One region of the Flavobacterium sp. B330r genome, then DNA from elsewhere that is predicted to be linked to it. Evidence: riboswitches for the same ligand, from Rfam matches in the RefSeq annotation. Region 1 holds a riboswitch; each other region holds the start of a gene.
What was found. Region 1 has a riboswitch for S-adenosylmethionine ahead of QLQ95_RS01890 (redoxin domain-containing protein). Riboswitches for the same ligand answer to the same signal wherever they lie in the genome.
Positions count from the first base shown of each region.

Region 2: linked by a shared signal. The riboswitch ahead of QLQ95_RS10840 (alpha/beta fold hydrolase) and the one ahead of QLQ95_RS01890 (redoxin domain-containing protein) in region 1 are both predicted to bind S-adenosylmethionine.
Region 3: linked by a shared signal. The riboswitch ahead of QLQ95_RS10915 (homocysteine S-methyltransferase family protein) and the one ahead of QLQ95_RS01890 (redoxin domain-containing protein) in region 1 are both predicted to bind S-adenosylmethionine.

Region 1 is NZ_CP124860.1:421,381-426,637, forward strand. Features, by position in the region: gene QLQ95_RS01885 (aminotransferase class V-fold PLP-dependent enzyme) at 1-697, opposite strand, end outside; gene QLQ95_RS01890 (redoxin domain-containing protein) at 782-1,774, opposite strand; gene QLQ95_RS01895 (hypothetical protein) at 1,817-1,966, shown strand; SAM riboswitch class I at 2,014-2,114, opposite strand; gene QLQ95_RS01900 (response regulator) at 2,342-2,797, opposite strand; gene QLQ95_RS01905 (PAS domain-containing sensor histidine kinase) at 2,800-5,257, opposite strand, start outside.
Region 2 is NZ_CP124860.1:2,390,031-2,395,287, forward strand. Features, by position in the region: gene QLQ95_RS10825 (O-acetylhomoserine aminocarboxypropyltransferase/cysteine synthase family protein) at 1-95, shown strand, start outside; gene QLQ95_RS10830 (homoserine dehydrogenase family protein) at 309-1,397, shown strand; gene QLQ95_RS10835 (hypothetical protein) at 2,045-2,245, shown strand; SAM riboswitch class I at 2,436-2,543, shown strand; gene QLQ95_RS10840 (alpha/beta fold hydrolase) at 2,621-3,604, shown strand; gene thrA (bifunctional aspartate kinase/homoserine dehydrogenase I) at 3,606-5,257, shown strand, end outside.
Region 3 is NZ_CP124860.1:2,407,503-2,412,759, forward strand. Features, by position in the region: gene QLQ95_RS10905 (precorrin-2 dehydrogenase/sirohydrochlorin ferrochelatase family protein) at 1-497, shown strand, start outside; gene QLQ95_RS10910 (NAD(P)/FAD-dependent oxidoreductase) at 595-1,647, shown strand; SAM riboswitch class I at 2,003-2,119, shown strand; gene QLQ95_RS10915 (homocysteine S-methyltransferase family protein) at 2,460-3,464, shown strand; gene QLQ95_RS10920 (hypothetical protein) at 3,487-4,014, shown strand; gene QLQ95_RS10925 (hypothetical protein) at 4,052-4,540, shown strand; gene metH (methionine synthase) at 4,768-5,257, shown strand, end outside.

The DNA.
Region 1 (5,257 bases):
GATGCATATCGATTTTGACATACGGCGCCGAAGCTGCAAAATCTACAAAACAAAGTCCGCCGTTTTGGTGCATGATTTTGGCTAGTTCGTGATAAGGCGTAATAATTCCTGTAACGTTCGAACAAGCCGTAAACGAACCTATTTTTAAGCTTCTGTCTGCATATTTTTCAATTACTTCAACAAGAACTTTTGGATCAACCAAATTGTTCTCATCAGGAGGAAGAATAACTACTTCGGCATTGGTTTCATACCACGAAACCTGATTAGAATGGTGCTCCATGTGCGTAATAAAAACCACAGGTCTGTCTTCTTCCGATTTTGTTCGAAGTGCCATAATACGCTGCAGTTTTGATAAAGCTGCCGTCATACCGCTTCCAGTAGTTACCAAAACATCTGATTCGTTGGCATTAACCGATTTTTTAATAATATCTCTCGCATGCTGATAAGCATAAGTAGAGGTTTTTCCTGTCTGACTTGAAAGTGAATGCGTATTGGCAATCATTGGACCAATTTTATTGAGCATTATATCTTCGATCGGATGGTATAATCTTCCGCTGGCAACCCAGTCTGCGTAAACCAGATTTTGTTCTCCGTAAACCGATTCGAAAGTATGATCAATTCCTACTGTATTTTCTCTAAACTTAGAAAAGTAACATTCAGGCTCTGTTGGTTTTGTTGTTGGCTCAATCGCATTCATTTCCTTATCATTTTAAATTAACTAATATGTATTCCTTCTCAATTTTTGTCATTTCGAGGAATGACAAAATTGCGTATTTCTTTATTAAATTTTATTTTCTAAAAGCGTTTTTAGTGTAGCTTGTAATTCTTCTCCGTGCAGATTTTTAGCGACGATTATTCCCTTAGAATCCACTAAATAATTTCCTGGAATAGCTCTTACACCGTATAATTTAGCAACAGCACTGTTCCAGAAAAGCAAATCTGAAACATGTGTCCAGGTTAAATTATCATCTTGGATTCCTTTAATCCAGTTTTCTTTCTTTTTATCTAGAGAAATCCCTACAATGTTGAATCCTTTATCATGAAATTCTTTGTAAGCGGCTACAATATTCGGATTCTCTCTTCGGCATGGCCCGCACCATGAAGCCCAAAAATCAACTAGAGTATAACCTCCCTTTAAATTGTCATAAAGTCGAACTGGCTTTCCGTCAGGATCATTGGCTGTAAAATCAGGGGCTTTTTTACCAACTGCTAATCCGTCTAAAACAATAGCCAGTTCTTTTAATTCTTTCACGTAAGTGGTATTTTGAAGACTTTTATCCAGCAAAGCAATATTTTGTGTAATCTGCTCCGGCGTTAATCTATAAGACCAGTTTCTGTACAATACATAAGCCGAAACAATAGATTTTGGATGTTCGGTTATGAATTTACTGATTTCTACATCTTTGCTCTTTTTATAGATTTCGAACAAATCTTGAGAAGCCGAACCTTCAACTACAGAAGCAGTATAATATTTCTTCGGACTCAGTTTTACTGCAATCGGGTCTTTTTCAAGAAAAATATACAAAGGCGAACTTTCTGTATTGACACTTAATCCGTATAATTCTGGTGTTTTTACTTTTGTTTTAAAACTAAAATTTCCATCTTTTACTTTTACCGAATCGATTGTAGTAAACATTTTATTGTGAAACTTTTGCAGGTAAACGTATTGCGCTACGGTATCGACAACAGTCCCTTTTAATTGTAAATTATTTTCCTGCGCTTGAGTTTGAAAAGCTCCAAAAAGCAAAGCAAAACCGAATAGTATTTTTTTCATTTTATTTTTAGTTTTAAGATTAGACAAAAGAATTTTAGGCCAATGAAAAAAGTCATTAGCGATATTGTTGTTTATAAAAGAAATTGGAGAGAAACTAGTCTTTTCGCTTTCAGAAAAAAGCAAAACTGTTTTCTTCAAAAATGGAATTCAAGAGTTCATAACTGGCGTACAAAATGGATTCTGCTTTCATAATAAAGATTTTAAATTGGATGATCTTAAACAGATTTACGGAGAAATCTTTCTTATCTACCCGCACACAGCGGAAGGATTTAGCACCTTATTCGGCAACAGGTTGCTAAGACTTCAATGGGCCTATTCCCTCAGTCTTTCTGGATAAGTATCATTATATAAATTTTCTGTGATACAAATATATATTAATTCTACCGAATTAGTCAAGTTTAAAATCATTTTTTTTATTTTTTTTTATTTTTTTTTATTAAAATAACCTTTCAATACAATTCAAGATTTTAAAAATCAACATCTTAAAATAAAAAACACTTTTTAGCAAGCCCTTTTTTTATAAAAGAAATTCATACGTTTTGCTTTTCAAGAAAAGAAAACATCGTTTTATTCTGCAAGAAAAACATGCAAATATTTATTCTTTTCAAGATTTGAAAAAGTTTCTTTTACTCCATTTTCAAGGTTTGAAGTAATTAATCTCAAGACCTGTTTTAAGTCGTCAAAATTATTTGGTTTCACAAAATAGCAGAGCGCTCCAAGATTGGCAGCCGTATCCATATCATTTATGTATGAAGAAGTAGAAATCATAATTACAGGAATATCTCTATATCGTTCTTCTGATTTTAATTGCTTCAGACATTCCCAGCCGTTCATAACTGGCATATTTAAATCTAGAAAAACAATTTCTGGAATCTTCTCCTGATTTTTCAGCGTATTTAGCACACCGCTACCATTTTCTGAACAATGACAAACAATACTTTCATCTATTTCTGCCAATGCTTCGCAAAACATTTCTGCATCATCCTGATCGTCATCTGCCAATAAAATCATCTTTTCTTGCATACTTAAATGTCTTTTACTTTTTGCTCAAATGGCAATGTTATAATAAAAATGGCTCCTTTATTAGCAATTCCTGTGGCTGTAATACTTCCGCCGTGACGTTCGGCTATTTTTTTGCAAAGCGATAACCCTAACCCCGTTCCTTCATAACGATCCTTAGAATTTAAGCGTGTAAAGGTTTCAAAAATTCGTCCTGTTTGATCAAGATCAAAACCAATTCCGTTATCTTCTACTGTAATTATCGCAATTCTGTTCCCTTCTTCAATTTGTTCTGTTGCTGTAATACTTATTTCTGGCGGAGTATCTTCTTTAGCAAATTTAATAGAATTATTAATAAGATTATAAAACAGCTGATACAACAATACTGAAGCACCTTCTATAATAGGAAGTTCTTCAAAATAAATGGTCCCATTTGTATTTTGAAGCGCAATTTCAAGATCTGTTTCTATATTTTTAATAACTTCATTTAAATCGACTATTGTCGTTTTTTGCGAATCGGCATTCATTTTCGAATACGCTAATACACCATCAATCATATTAAACATTCGATCTGCCGCGACATGAATTCGTTCAATATATTTTGATGAAGATTCGTCAAACTGTCCTGCCATATGATCTTCTAGACGGCTTAAAAAAGTTTTTATCTTTCGAACCGGTTCTTTTAAATCATGCGAAGCAACATGCGCAAACTGCTGTAAATCGTCGTTAGATCTTTGCAGTTCTTTAGTACGATCTTTTACCAAAATTTCAAGTTTTTCAGTAATCGATTTTTGTTCATGAATATCTGTACAGGTACCAAACCAATTGGTAATGATGCCTTCTTTATCTCTAATAGGAAGCGCTTTACTTAAAAACCAGCGGTATTCTCCTGTATTGGCATTTTTTAAACGAAATTCCGTCTGATAAGGAACTCCGGCATGAACACTTTCGTACCACATTTTTGACACTAAATAAACATCATCTGCATGTAATTTTGAAATCCAGCTTGGATCTCCAAATTCATCTTCTATGTAACCCGTATATTCGTACCAGCGGCTATTGTAATAATCAACAAAACCTTCTGAATTGGCTGTCCAAATAATTTGAGGAACCAAATCTGCAAGCTGTCTAAATCGTTCCCCACTTTCTGCAATAACATTTTGAAGTTCTTTCTGCGAAGTAATATCACTCGATGCACCAAACCATTCAATAATTTTTTCTTGATCGTCTAATATCGGTACTACTCTAGAGAAAACCCAGCTAACAGAATCGTCTTTATTTATAACCCTGTGCTCCATTTCAAAAATGGATTTTTCTACTATCGATTTAGAAATAAGATGTACAGCCATCTGCAAATCGCTTGAATGAATAAATTTATCCAACCAATTGACACCACGTTCTCTTTGAGTGGCCAAGCGTCCGTCTCCTTCTAGATCTTGCATAATCATCCAATCGGCATCCATTCTATAAACCAAATCAGATGATGCGTTGATTAAAGCTCGGAAACGGCTTTCACTTTCTTCCATTTTTTGACGTGCTACAACTTGTTGCGTAACTTCAACCGCCACTTGTATCATTCCTGTTATCTCTCCATCTTCAATCAACGGACGATAAGCCAAATTATAATAATAGTTTTTTAATTCACCTGTACGATTGTGCGGTACCAAAACTTCACTTTGATCAAAAGGAATTCCTTCATTATAAACCTTTAAAACTTGTTCCCACACATATTGTCCTTCGAGTTCTGGCAAAACATCAATCAGTCGCATGCCAATAATTTCTTCTCCTCGTCCAATCATTTGCAGCATATGCTTATTGATCTGCTCAATAATAAGATCATCACCTTTAAGCACTAAAGTCGGAGCTGGCGTTTGATGAATCATTTTGCGAAAACGATTCTCACTTTGCTGCAATTTTTCCTGTGCTTGCTTGCTTTCTGTAATATCACGTGTTGTTCCAGCAACAAACTCTACTTCTCCATTTTCATTAAAAACGGGAACAAAAATATAATCGTAAATTCTTCTTCCCAGTTCTGCATGCGGAAAAGAAACTGTTCCTCGAAGTGGTTTTTTCGTAGCCACTACAGTATCTATTTCTTCTTCATGCATTTCGGCATGCCAGTCCTCATAACCATTTTCAATTAATCCGCGTCCGATTGCGTCTTCTTCAGACTTGCCCCACATCGTCAATAAAGCTTTGTTTGCGTAAGTAAATTTATAATCGAGACTAAATACGTAAACCAGATCAGGAGTTCCGTTTAAGATAGAATTGTATAGCCTTTTTTGTTTTTCTGCATCAAGCAATGCATTATGAAGCGCTGTTTCGGCATGTTTCTTCTCTGTGATATCTTCCATGGTTACCACCAAAACATCGTCTTGTTTTACAGCAGTAAATCTGAAACATTGTTTGTTGGTTTCTTCTCCATACCATTGTTCAAAATTGGCTGTAACTCCAGTTTCTGCAGTTTCAATAAACTGTTCTAAA
Region 2 (5,257 bases), 2.0 Mb from region 1:
CTGTGGGAATTGAAGATATTGAAGATTTGATTGCTGATTTGCAAACTGTTTTTGAGAGCGTTTCGCTTTCTCAATTCAGCATCAATAAAAATTAGGTTTTTTTGTTTTTTGTTTGAAAAATTGCCTTTAGCGAGTGGTTTTGCTAAAGGTAATTTTTTATGAAAAGCATCTTTATAAAATTTAAACCCTATAAGGAATATAAGTGCATTTTGTAGAGACGAACCGTAGTGCTTCTAACCTGATAAACGTTGGAATATTAAATGAACTCATATCTCTTATATGGTTTCAAAAATTAAAAAATAGAAATTATGTCAAAGCTTAAAATAAACATTATCCTTTTTGGAATTGGAAATATCGGAAGTACTTTGATTAATCAGATTGTCGAAAGTCAGGAGTTTTTTCTTGAAAGCAAAAATGTCGATTTTCATTTTCCCATAATAACCAATTCGACGGTTGCTTTTTTTGAGAAAGAAGGTGTTGGTTATGCTTGGGAAACCAATTTTAGACAATTGGCAGTTCCTTTTAAAGTAGAAGATATTGTCGGATTTGCACAAGAAAACGAATTTGAAAACTTGATTGCCGTAGATGCAACTGCCAGTGATGAATTGGTAAAGCATTATAACACGCTAATCAAAAACGGATTCAATATTGTAGCGGTAAACAAAAAAGCCAATACGCTCCCGATTGACTTATATAAAGAACTACGAGCAGATCTTAAAAAGCATGGCAAAGAGTTTTTGTATGAAACCTCTGTTGAAACTGGGATTCCCGTTTTGCAAACCTTAAGAGATTTGTACTATTCGGGCGAAAAAATCACAAAAATTCGAGGTGTTTTCTCTGATAATCTAAGTTATGTTTTTAATCGATTTTCATCAGAAGAAGTTTCGTTTTCATCTGTTTTAAAAGATGCGAGTCTTTTAGGATTAATGAAGTCAAACTTTAAAGAAGATCTGTCGGGAAACGATACTGCAAGAAAACTTTTGATCTTGGCCAGAGAAATAGGAAAAGATTTTGAGCTTTCAGACATTAAAATCAAGCCATTTATAACCGAAGAGCATTTGGAGAAAAACGGAGTGCTAAACAAAGACGCTCTCGATAAATCTTTTAAAATCACCAAAATTACTCAAGCAGAAAATCATGTATTGAGATATGTGGGTGAGTTTGATGTGGAAAAAGGCATTTTGGAAGTTAAGTTGATTTCGGAACCAGTAGATTCTCCAATCGGACAATTGAAAGGTTCTGACGCCATTTTTGAAATTTTCACTAAATCTTATGCAGACATTCCGATCGTAATTCAAAGTGCTCCACCTTGCAAACAAGCGATTTCTAGAGGAATTATAACCGATATTCTGAAAATTGCGGAGCGAATTAGGAGTAAAGAAGCTGTTTGGCTTTAATTTTTTAGTTAAAAAAAAGAAAAAAGAGAAAAAAGTTCTTTGATAAATTGATTTGTCAAATGGAGTCATGAAGAAAAAATTAGCTTTTTTGTAAGTTTTTTACCTTTGTTATTTCGTTTTCGTTTTTGTAAGATGTTTTTTGTCGTTAAAAAACACATTTTCAACGAATTTTGTAATTAAATTCTTGAATTTTATTTGTGTAATAAAAAAAATATTTGCATATTTGTTATACCCAAAAACTACTAGAAATCAAATGAACTTAAAAGTCAACAAAATGTTTTGTGCCATTTCGGTTAAGACCGAGGCTGGGGTGTCTATTGCTTAAAAAAATTGTAAGAATACAATAACAATATAGTAAGAGCCTCCGATAGAAATATTAGGAGGCTTTTTAATTTAACAGAAATGCAAAATTTAAAAATACAATATAAATCACAGATGAATAAATCCTTACAGATGAACAAGATGTTTACTGTCGCGCTTATTTGCGCATACGTCTGTTGATACTAAAAGCATACATGAGTGTAAAAACTTAAACCCTTTTGGTATCTAAAAATCCAAAAGGGTTTTTTTATTCGGTAAAACGAATTAACAAAAAGATAAACGAGAAATAAAGATTATAAAACACAACTTAACTAAAACTTAATATCATGAGCAAATTGAACTACTTCGCAGAAAAAATTTCTAAATTTAAAAATAGAAGAACAAAAAATAGTAATCCGCCGCCAACAAACGAATTGGCTCACCCAAGATTCGGAATCACAGAGGAAGATAAAAGCGCTGCAAAAAAAGCACCAAACTCTTTATTGTTTTTGATGTATTCAAAAGAAAATGAAACGCTTTTTATCTAAACGGAAAAGCATCATAAACTAGGTGAAAACCTGCTTAATTTTACTGGGCATTTTTGTTCGGTAAATTTTTGCGTATAATAGTTTTTGCTAAAGTATGTCACAGAAATTTAACAAACACTTTTAGATAAAATTTGTTTGTTAGCGAAATTAGTAGTTAATTTGCACTCGTTAAGTTCAAACACGTATTGAAATGTTATAAAGAAAGGACGAGGGATTAGACCCGATGAAGCCTTAGCAACCCTTCGGTAAAACGAAGAAGGTGCTACATTCTACCACGCCAAACGTGGAAAGATAACAACAAGATTTTTTCTAGTTAAACCTAGTTTTTCTTTCTAATATTTCCATATACAAATCAATAATACAACAGATTTGAAATTGGAAAATATACCAAATCCCATTATAATTCAAGATTTCATCACAGAAAGTGGTGCAACTTATCATTCTATACCATTAAGTTTTACGCTGGCAGGACAACCTTTGCACAGCGCGCCTATTGTTTTGGTTAATCATGCTTTAACTGGAAATTCCCAAGTTACTGGCGAAAATGGCTGGTGGAATGACTTGATTGGTAAAGGTAAAACCATTGATACTGATGTTTATACCATTCTCGCTTTTGATATTCCAGGAAACGGAAGCAATTCTTTTTTAATTGACAACTATTTAGATTTTACGGCTAGAGACATTGCCAAAATCTTTATCGAAGGTTTAAAAACTCTAAATATAGAAAAGCTTTTTGCGGTTATTGGAGGTTCTGTTGGAGGTGGAATTGCTTGGGAAATTTTAGTTTTATCGCCAAATATTACAGAAAACCTTATTCCGATTGCGAGTGATTGGAAATCTACTGATTGGCTTATTGCAAATTGCTTTTTACAAGAGCAAATTCTCAATAATTCTTCGAAACCAATTGAAGATGCCAGAATACATGCAATGCTTTGTTACCGTTCGCCAGAATCTTTCAAAGAAAAATTTCAGCGTACGATCAACCAAGATCTTTTGATTTTTAATATCGAAAGCTGGCTGGCACATCACGGGAAAAAATTGCAGAAAAGATTTCAATTGTCTTCTTATAAATTAATGAATCAGTTGCTTAAAACAATTGATATTACTAGAAATAGTGAAAGTTTTGAAAACTTATTGTCTAAAACAAAAGCGTCAATTCATATTGTCGGAATCAATTCGGATTTGTTTTTTACAGCTAAGGAGAATGTAGAAACCTACGAGGAATTGAAGAAATTTAAAGATAATGTTTTCTATAGCGAAATTGATTCGGTTCACGGACATGACGCTTTTTTAATCGAGTACAAACAATTAGATCATTTACTTGCCGATATTTTTAAGGCAGAAACAATAAAGAAATAAAATGAAAGTATTAAAATTTGGAGGTAAATCGTTAGCAAACGGAGAAGGACTTAACAAAGTTGTTTCAATCATTTCTGATAAAGTAAGTCAAGGTGAAAAAATTGCCGTTGTGGTTTCTGCACGCGGAAATGCTACAGACGAATTAGAGTTTATTTTGAGTATTGCTGCTAAAAATGGCAGTTACAAAGAATTGTTAGAGAATTTTAAAAAATATCAAATATCAGATTATCCGAATGTTGATTTATCGGAAGAATTTAATGTATTAGACAAACTTTTTGAAGGCGTAAGTTTAATTGGAGATTACAGCAAAAAAATCAAAGATCAGATTTTGTCAAAAGGAGAATTGCTTTCGGCTAAATTATTGACAGCAATTTTATTGGAAAAAGGAATTCCTGCCAATTTTGTAGATACAAGAGATTTGTTGAAAACAGATTCTAAATTTGGCGATGCTCAGCCTTTAGAACAGCTTTCAAAGAAAAACGTAGTAAATTATTTTAAAGAACATAACGGCGAAACGGTTAATATAGTTACAGGCTTCATTGGCTCAAACAACAACAACGACACAACTACTTTAGGTAGAAATGGCAGTAACTATACCGCTTCGTTAATCGCAAATTATTTAAATGCAGAAGAATTACAAAACTTCACGCACGTAGACGGAATCTATACAGCAAACCCAGATTTGGTTGCCGATGCTAAGAAGATTGAATATTTATCTTTCAATGAAGCAAATGAGCTGGCAAATTTTGGTGCAACGATTCTTCATGCGAAGACAATTATTCCTTTGTTAGAAAAGAATATTCCGCTTCGTATTTTAAATACTTTCAACCACGAAAACCGTGGAACTTTAATTACATCTGATTCTTCTAAAGAAGGAATTAAAACGCTTTCTGTTTTAGAAAATGTCTCTCTTGTAAATCTTGAAGGACGTGGATTACTTGGAAAAGCAGGAGTTGATGCTCGAATTTTTAAAGTAATGGGAGATCACAATATCAGTGTAAGTATCATTTCGCAAGGTTCTTCAGAAAGAGGAATCGGATTGGTTGTGGCAACAGAAAAAGCTACTCTTGCAATGGTAGAATTAGAAAAAGAATTCGAAAATGACTTCTATTCTAAAGACGTAAATCAGATTACGGTAACAGATAATGTATCGGTAATTTCGATAATCGGACAAGATTTGAGTACTTTCCATAAACCATACACCGCTTTAATTAAAAATAAAATTGTTCCGATTTTGTTTAACAACACCGTAACGGGAAAAAACGTGAGTTTGGTTGTTAAAAAAGAAGAATTAAATAAAGCTTTAAATGTAATTCACGGAGAGATTTTTGGAGTTTCGAAAAAGATCAACATTGCTATTTTCGGTCATGGACTAGTAGGAGGAACTTTGATTAATCAAATTTTAGAATCGGCTGCAGCAATCGAAAAACGTAAAGATATTAAGCTGAATGTTTTTGCTATCGCAAATTCTAAAAAGCTGCTTTTAAACAAATATGGTGTTACAGATAACTGGAAAAATGATATTCAAACAAAAGGCGAAGCTTACACGATTAAAGATATTATTACTTACGCAAACGAACATCATTTAGAAAACTTAATTGCAATTGATAATACAGCAAGTGCGACTTTCGTTGAGAATTATATTCCGCTTGT
Region 3 (5,257 bases), 2.0 Mb from region 1:
AAAAGCTTTCTTTCTTGCTAAAATCAAGTCCGAACGCAAATGTTGAGGTAGTGGCAAAAGAATTTCATTTAGAAATAAAAGTTTTGGCTGAAAAACATCCTTCGATTAAATTGACGGAATCGAAGTTTAAAAAGAAAATGCTCAAAAAGCGTCACATGGTAATTGCCTGTACAGACGATTTGAAAGTAAATAAAAAGGTTTACGATTTAGCGAGAAAACGTTATTTGATTTGCAATATAGCCGATACGCCAGATTTATGTGATTATTATTTGGGCGGAATCGTAACAAAAGGAAATGTAAAAATTGCCATTTCAACCAACGGAAAATCACCAACAACAGCCAAAAGGCTTCGGGAGTTTTTTGAAGAAGTAATTCCTCAGGATATCAACCAAATGGTTGAGAATCTGAACGAATATCGAAAAACCTTAAAAGGCAATTTTGAAGAAAAGGTTAAACGAATGAATGAGATAACCGATTCATTGAAAAATAAAGAGTAAAAAAGTTTCGGAAAGAAATTAATGATAAAAATCATTGAAAGTACAAGGATTTATTCGTTTCTTTGCGTTATTAAGAATGATTATAAACAACAACATAATGATTAAAACAGATATACTTATAATTGGAGCAGGCCCAACAGGTTTATTTGCCGTATTCGAGGCAGGATTGTTAAAATTAAAATGCCACATTTTAGATGCTCTTCCACAACCAGGAGGACAGCTATCAGAGTTATATCCAAAAAAACCAATTTATGATATTCCTGGATTCCCAGAAGTATTAGCCGGAGATTTAGTTGACGGATTAATGGAGCAAATCAAACAATTTGAGCCAGGATTTACTTTAGGAGAGCGTGCTGAAACAGTTGAAAAGCAAGAAGACGGAACTTTCATTGTAACATCAAACAAAGGAACTAAATTCCACGCACCAGTTATCGCAATCGCTGGAGGTTTAGGAAGTTTCGAGCCTCGTAAACCACTTATCGAAGATATCGAGTTTTATGAAGATAAAGGAGTAAAATACTTCATCAAAAATCCTGAGAAATTCAGAGATAAAAGAGTTGTAATTGCAGGAGGAGGAGATTCAGCATTAGACTGGAGTATCTTCTTAGCAAATGTAGCTTCAGAAGTAACTTTGATTCACAGAAGAAACGAATTCAGAGGAGCTTTAGATTCTGTAGAAAAAGTACAGGAATTAAAATCAGCTGGAAAAATCAAATTAGTAACTCCAGCAGAAGTTATCGGAATCAATGGTGCTGAACACGTTGAGTCACTAGATATTGAAGAAAACGGAGCACACCGTAAAATCGAATGTGACTATTTCATCCCACTTTTTGGATTAACACCAAAATTAGGTCCAATTGGAGACTGGGGATTAGAAATCGAAAAAAATGCAATTAAAGTAAACAATGCATTAGATTACCAAACAAACATTCCGGGAATCTTTGCTATTGGAGACGTAAATACATACCCAGGAAAATTAAAGTTGATCCTTTGTGGTTTCCACGAAGCAACTTTAATGTGCCAAGCTGCATACGGAATCATCAATCCAGGTAAAAAATACGTATTGAAATATACAACGGTTTCTGGTGTAGACGGTTTCGACGGAACTCGTAAAGAAGCTCCAAAAGCGGTTGTTAAGGCGATTGTTTAATCGAAGGAGCTAAGGTTCTAAGGGACTAAGGCGCTAAGGTTTTTTAAATATCTTAAAGCCCAAACTTTTAAAGTTTGGGCTTTTTTAATTAATCCCAGAGGGATGACATATTTATAGAAAAGAAATAATTACGTTTATGTAAGAGCTCCAGCGGAGCGAAATATTATGTCGCTCCGCTGGAGCTTTTGTGTTGTACACGTTGTTTTTTTATAAATATTATGCTCCTCCGAAGCTAAACCACGTAAAAGATAAAATCTTAGAACCTTAGCATCTAAGTCCCTCAGAACCTTAGAAAAAAAACATTTGCAAATAGAAAGCCTATTTCATACCTTTGCACTGTTCTTAAAATTATTGTCAGTTATCACGAAAGGCGGAGGGATAGACCCGATGAAACCTTAGCAACCCTTTATCATAAAGAAGGTGCTAAATTCTACTTTATACGACATTTTCCAGTATTAAAGATAGATAACACAAATACATACTCGTATTTCTCAAAACTTTTCTCGATAACATATAATATTTACTGAAACAGATTCTATATCAGGAGCGAATCATTGGCGCATTTTTGCAGTCAACAGTTCCCGCTTTTCGTTGCAATCTTTTGCTTTTTTAAAGAAAAAAATCAAAAGGATTTCCACTTCAATCGGGGCTAATGAGCCAGCAATAGTGCACTTTTGGAATTAATGTGAACAAAAAAATATCCGAAGCAAACCTAACAGGTTTTAAAACCTGTTAGGTTTAAACTTCACAATCATAATAAAAAAACTTAGCATCTTAGAACCTTAGTATCTCAGAAGCTAAAAAAAGAAGCCATGGCAATAACAATTCAAGAAGCAATAAAAAAAAATATCCTAATCCTAGATGGAGCAATGGGAACAATGTTGCAGCGCTATAATTTCTCAGAAGAAGATTTTAGAGGAGAGCGTTTCAAAGATTTTCCACATCCGTTAAAAGGAAACAACGATTTACTATCCCTAACACAACCACAAGCGATCCGCGATGTTCATGCCGCTTATTATGAAGCTGGTGCTGACATTGTAGAAACCAATACTTTCTCGGGAACGACAATCGGTATGGCCGATTATCACATGGAAGATTTGGTTTACGAGTTAAACTATGAATCGGCAAAAATCGCAAGACAAGTAGCCGATGAGTTTACCGCAAAAAATCCGGAAAAACCACGTTTCGTAGCGGGTTCAATTGGGCCGACAAACCGTACAGCAAGTATGTCGCCAGATGTAAACGATCCAGGATACAGAGCCGTCACTTTTGACGATTTACGAATTGCTTACAAACAACAAGCAGAAGCTTTAATGGATGGTGGATGCGATTTACTTTTAGTAGAAACGATTTTCGATACACTAAATGCAAAAGCAGCACTTTTTGCAATTGAAGAAGTAAAAGAAGAACGCAACATCGATATTCCAATCATGGTTTCGGGAACAATTACAGATGCGTCTGGAAGAACACTTTCTGGACAAACTGTAGAAGCGTTTTTGATTTCAGTTTCGCATATTCCGTTATTAAGTGTAGGATTCAATTGCGCTCTTGGAGCCGATTTGTTGAAACCATACTTAAAAACATTAGCACATAATACAAGCTTTAATGTTTCGGCACATCCAAACGCAGGATTGCCAAACGCATTCGGACAATACGATGAAAAGCCAGAACAAACTCAGGCTTTCATTAAAGAATATTTAGATGATAATTTGATTAATATTATTGGTGGTTGTTGCGGAACAACTCCAGATCATATCCGATTAATGGCTGAGGTTGCGAAGGATTATAAGCCGAGAGTGGCGCCAGTAACTGTATAGTCTAATTTTTGAAATATTAAATATGAAATTTAAATATCTGGTTTTATTAGTTTTTCTTTCAACTTTACTTACGCAATGTGCTTCGTCAGCAAGCATCGAAGGAATGACAGTTAAAGATTATAAAGCCGAAAAGAAAATTGGAGATAAAATTTTCATTAAGTCTGTTACAGGCGGAAAAAAAACAAATCCTTTATGGACATCTAAGATTTCTAATGAAAATTTTGGAGAAGCATTTAAAAAATCTGTTATTGAATCGGAAGTATTTTCGAAAATAGATTCGATTACAAATGATGAGGATTGGGTTCTTGAAATTAATTTAGTTTCTGTTGATCAGCCTTTTTTTGGTGCGACTTTTACAGTCAAGACTGCAATAGAATATAAATTGTATTACAAAAATGAATTAAAGTTTAGTAAGAATATACAACAATCAGGTAGTGCTAAAATGTCAGATGCTCTTATAGGGGTAAAACGATTACGATTAGCTAATGAAGTTTCGGCAAAAAATAATATAAAAGAGTTACTTCGATCACTAAACGAAATTTCTTTATAGATAATAATTTTAAATAATTAAATAAAGAAATTATTGAATGAAGTATTTACGAATAATAGTATCAGTATTTGTACTTTTTGGTTTGTTTGGTTTCGGAAGTAAGAAAAGAGAGAAGCCATCTGATTTTTATTTTGTAATTAACGATGGTAGATGTGATGCTTATAATTCTCAAAACAGTACTTTTTCTCGAAAATATTCAGAAGGAGAAAGAGTTACAAAAATTGAATTAACAGAAAAGGAAAAAGAAAAAATATATTCATTGATTCAGAGAAGTAATTTTTTGAAAATGCCAATGAAATTTGAACCAAGAGGCGAAATAGTAATTAAGGATCCAAGCTTTACAAGAGTAATAGTTGCTAATGTAAATGGAGAAAAAAAATGGGTGAGTTATAATAATGGATGGACAAATACTTTAAATGAAAAAAAAGCGAAACCTTTTTTAGATTTATATACTGAGATTTGGAATGTCTTGTATAAAAAACAAGAAGTAAGAGGAATAGATAAATCGGATATTCATTTTAAATAATTGAAGAAAAATAGAGTTCATTTTGAAACCGAATCTGCGTGAGGGATAGAAGTGAAAAGCCCACAGCCTGACGAAGGAAGTGCGAGGACTTGTAACGGATAGCCCGACCCGGAGGGGCACGCCCAAAATATTAAAAAGATTATAGGTTTAGAAACCTAAAAATATAGAATAAAAAACTTAGAACCTTAGAATCTTAGAATCTCAGGATCTTAGTAACTTAAAAAGAAATGACAGAAAAAAGAAGAGACCTTGTATTATCAGGATTAGAACCGTTGATTATTACGCCCGAAAGTGTTTTCGTGAATGTTGGCGAGCGTACAAACGTAACAGGTTCAAGAAAATTCCTAAGATTAATCAAGGAAGAGAAATATGACGAGGCGCTTGATATTGCAAGACAGCAGGTAGAAGGAGGAGCACAAATCATCGATATTAATATGGATGAAGGAATGCTTGATGGGGTTAATGCAATGACTAAATTTTTGAATTTAATTGCTGCAGAACCAGATATTTCGAGAGTGCCAATTATGATTGACAGTTCGAAATGGGAAATCATTGAAGCAGGTCTTAAAGTAGTACAAGGAAAAAGCGTTGTAAACTCGATTTCATTAAAAGAAGGAGAAGAAGCCTTTATTCACCACGCCAAATTAATCAAACGTTACGGAGCAGCTGCTATTGTTATGGCTTTTGACGAAGTTGGTCAGGCGGATAATTACGATC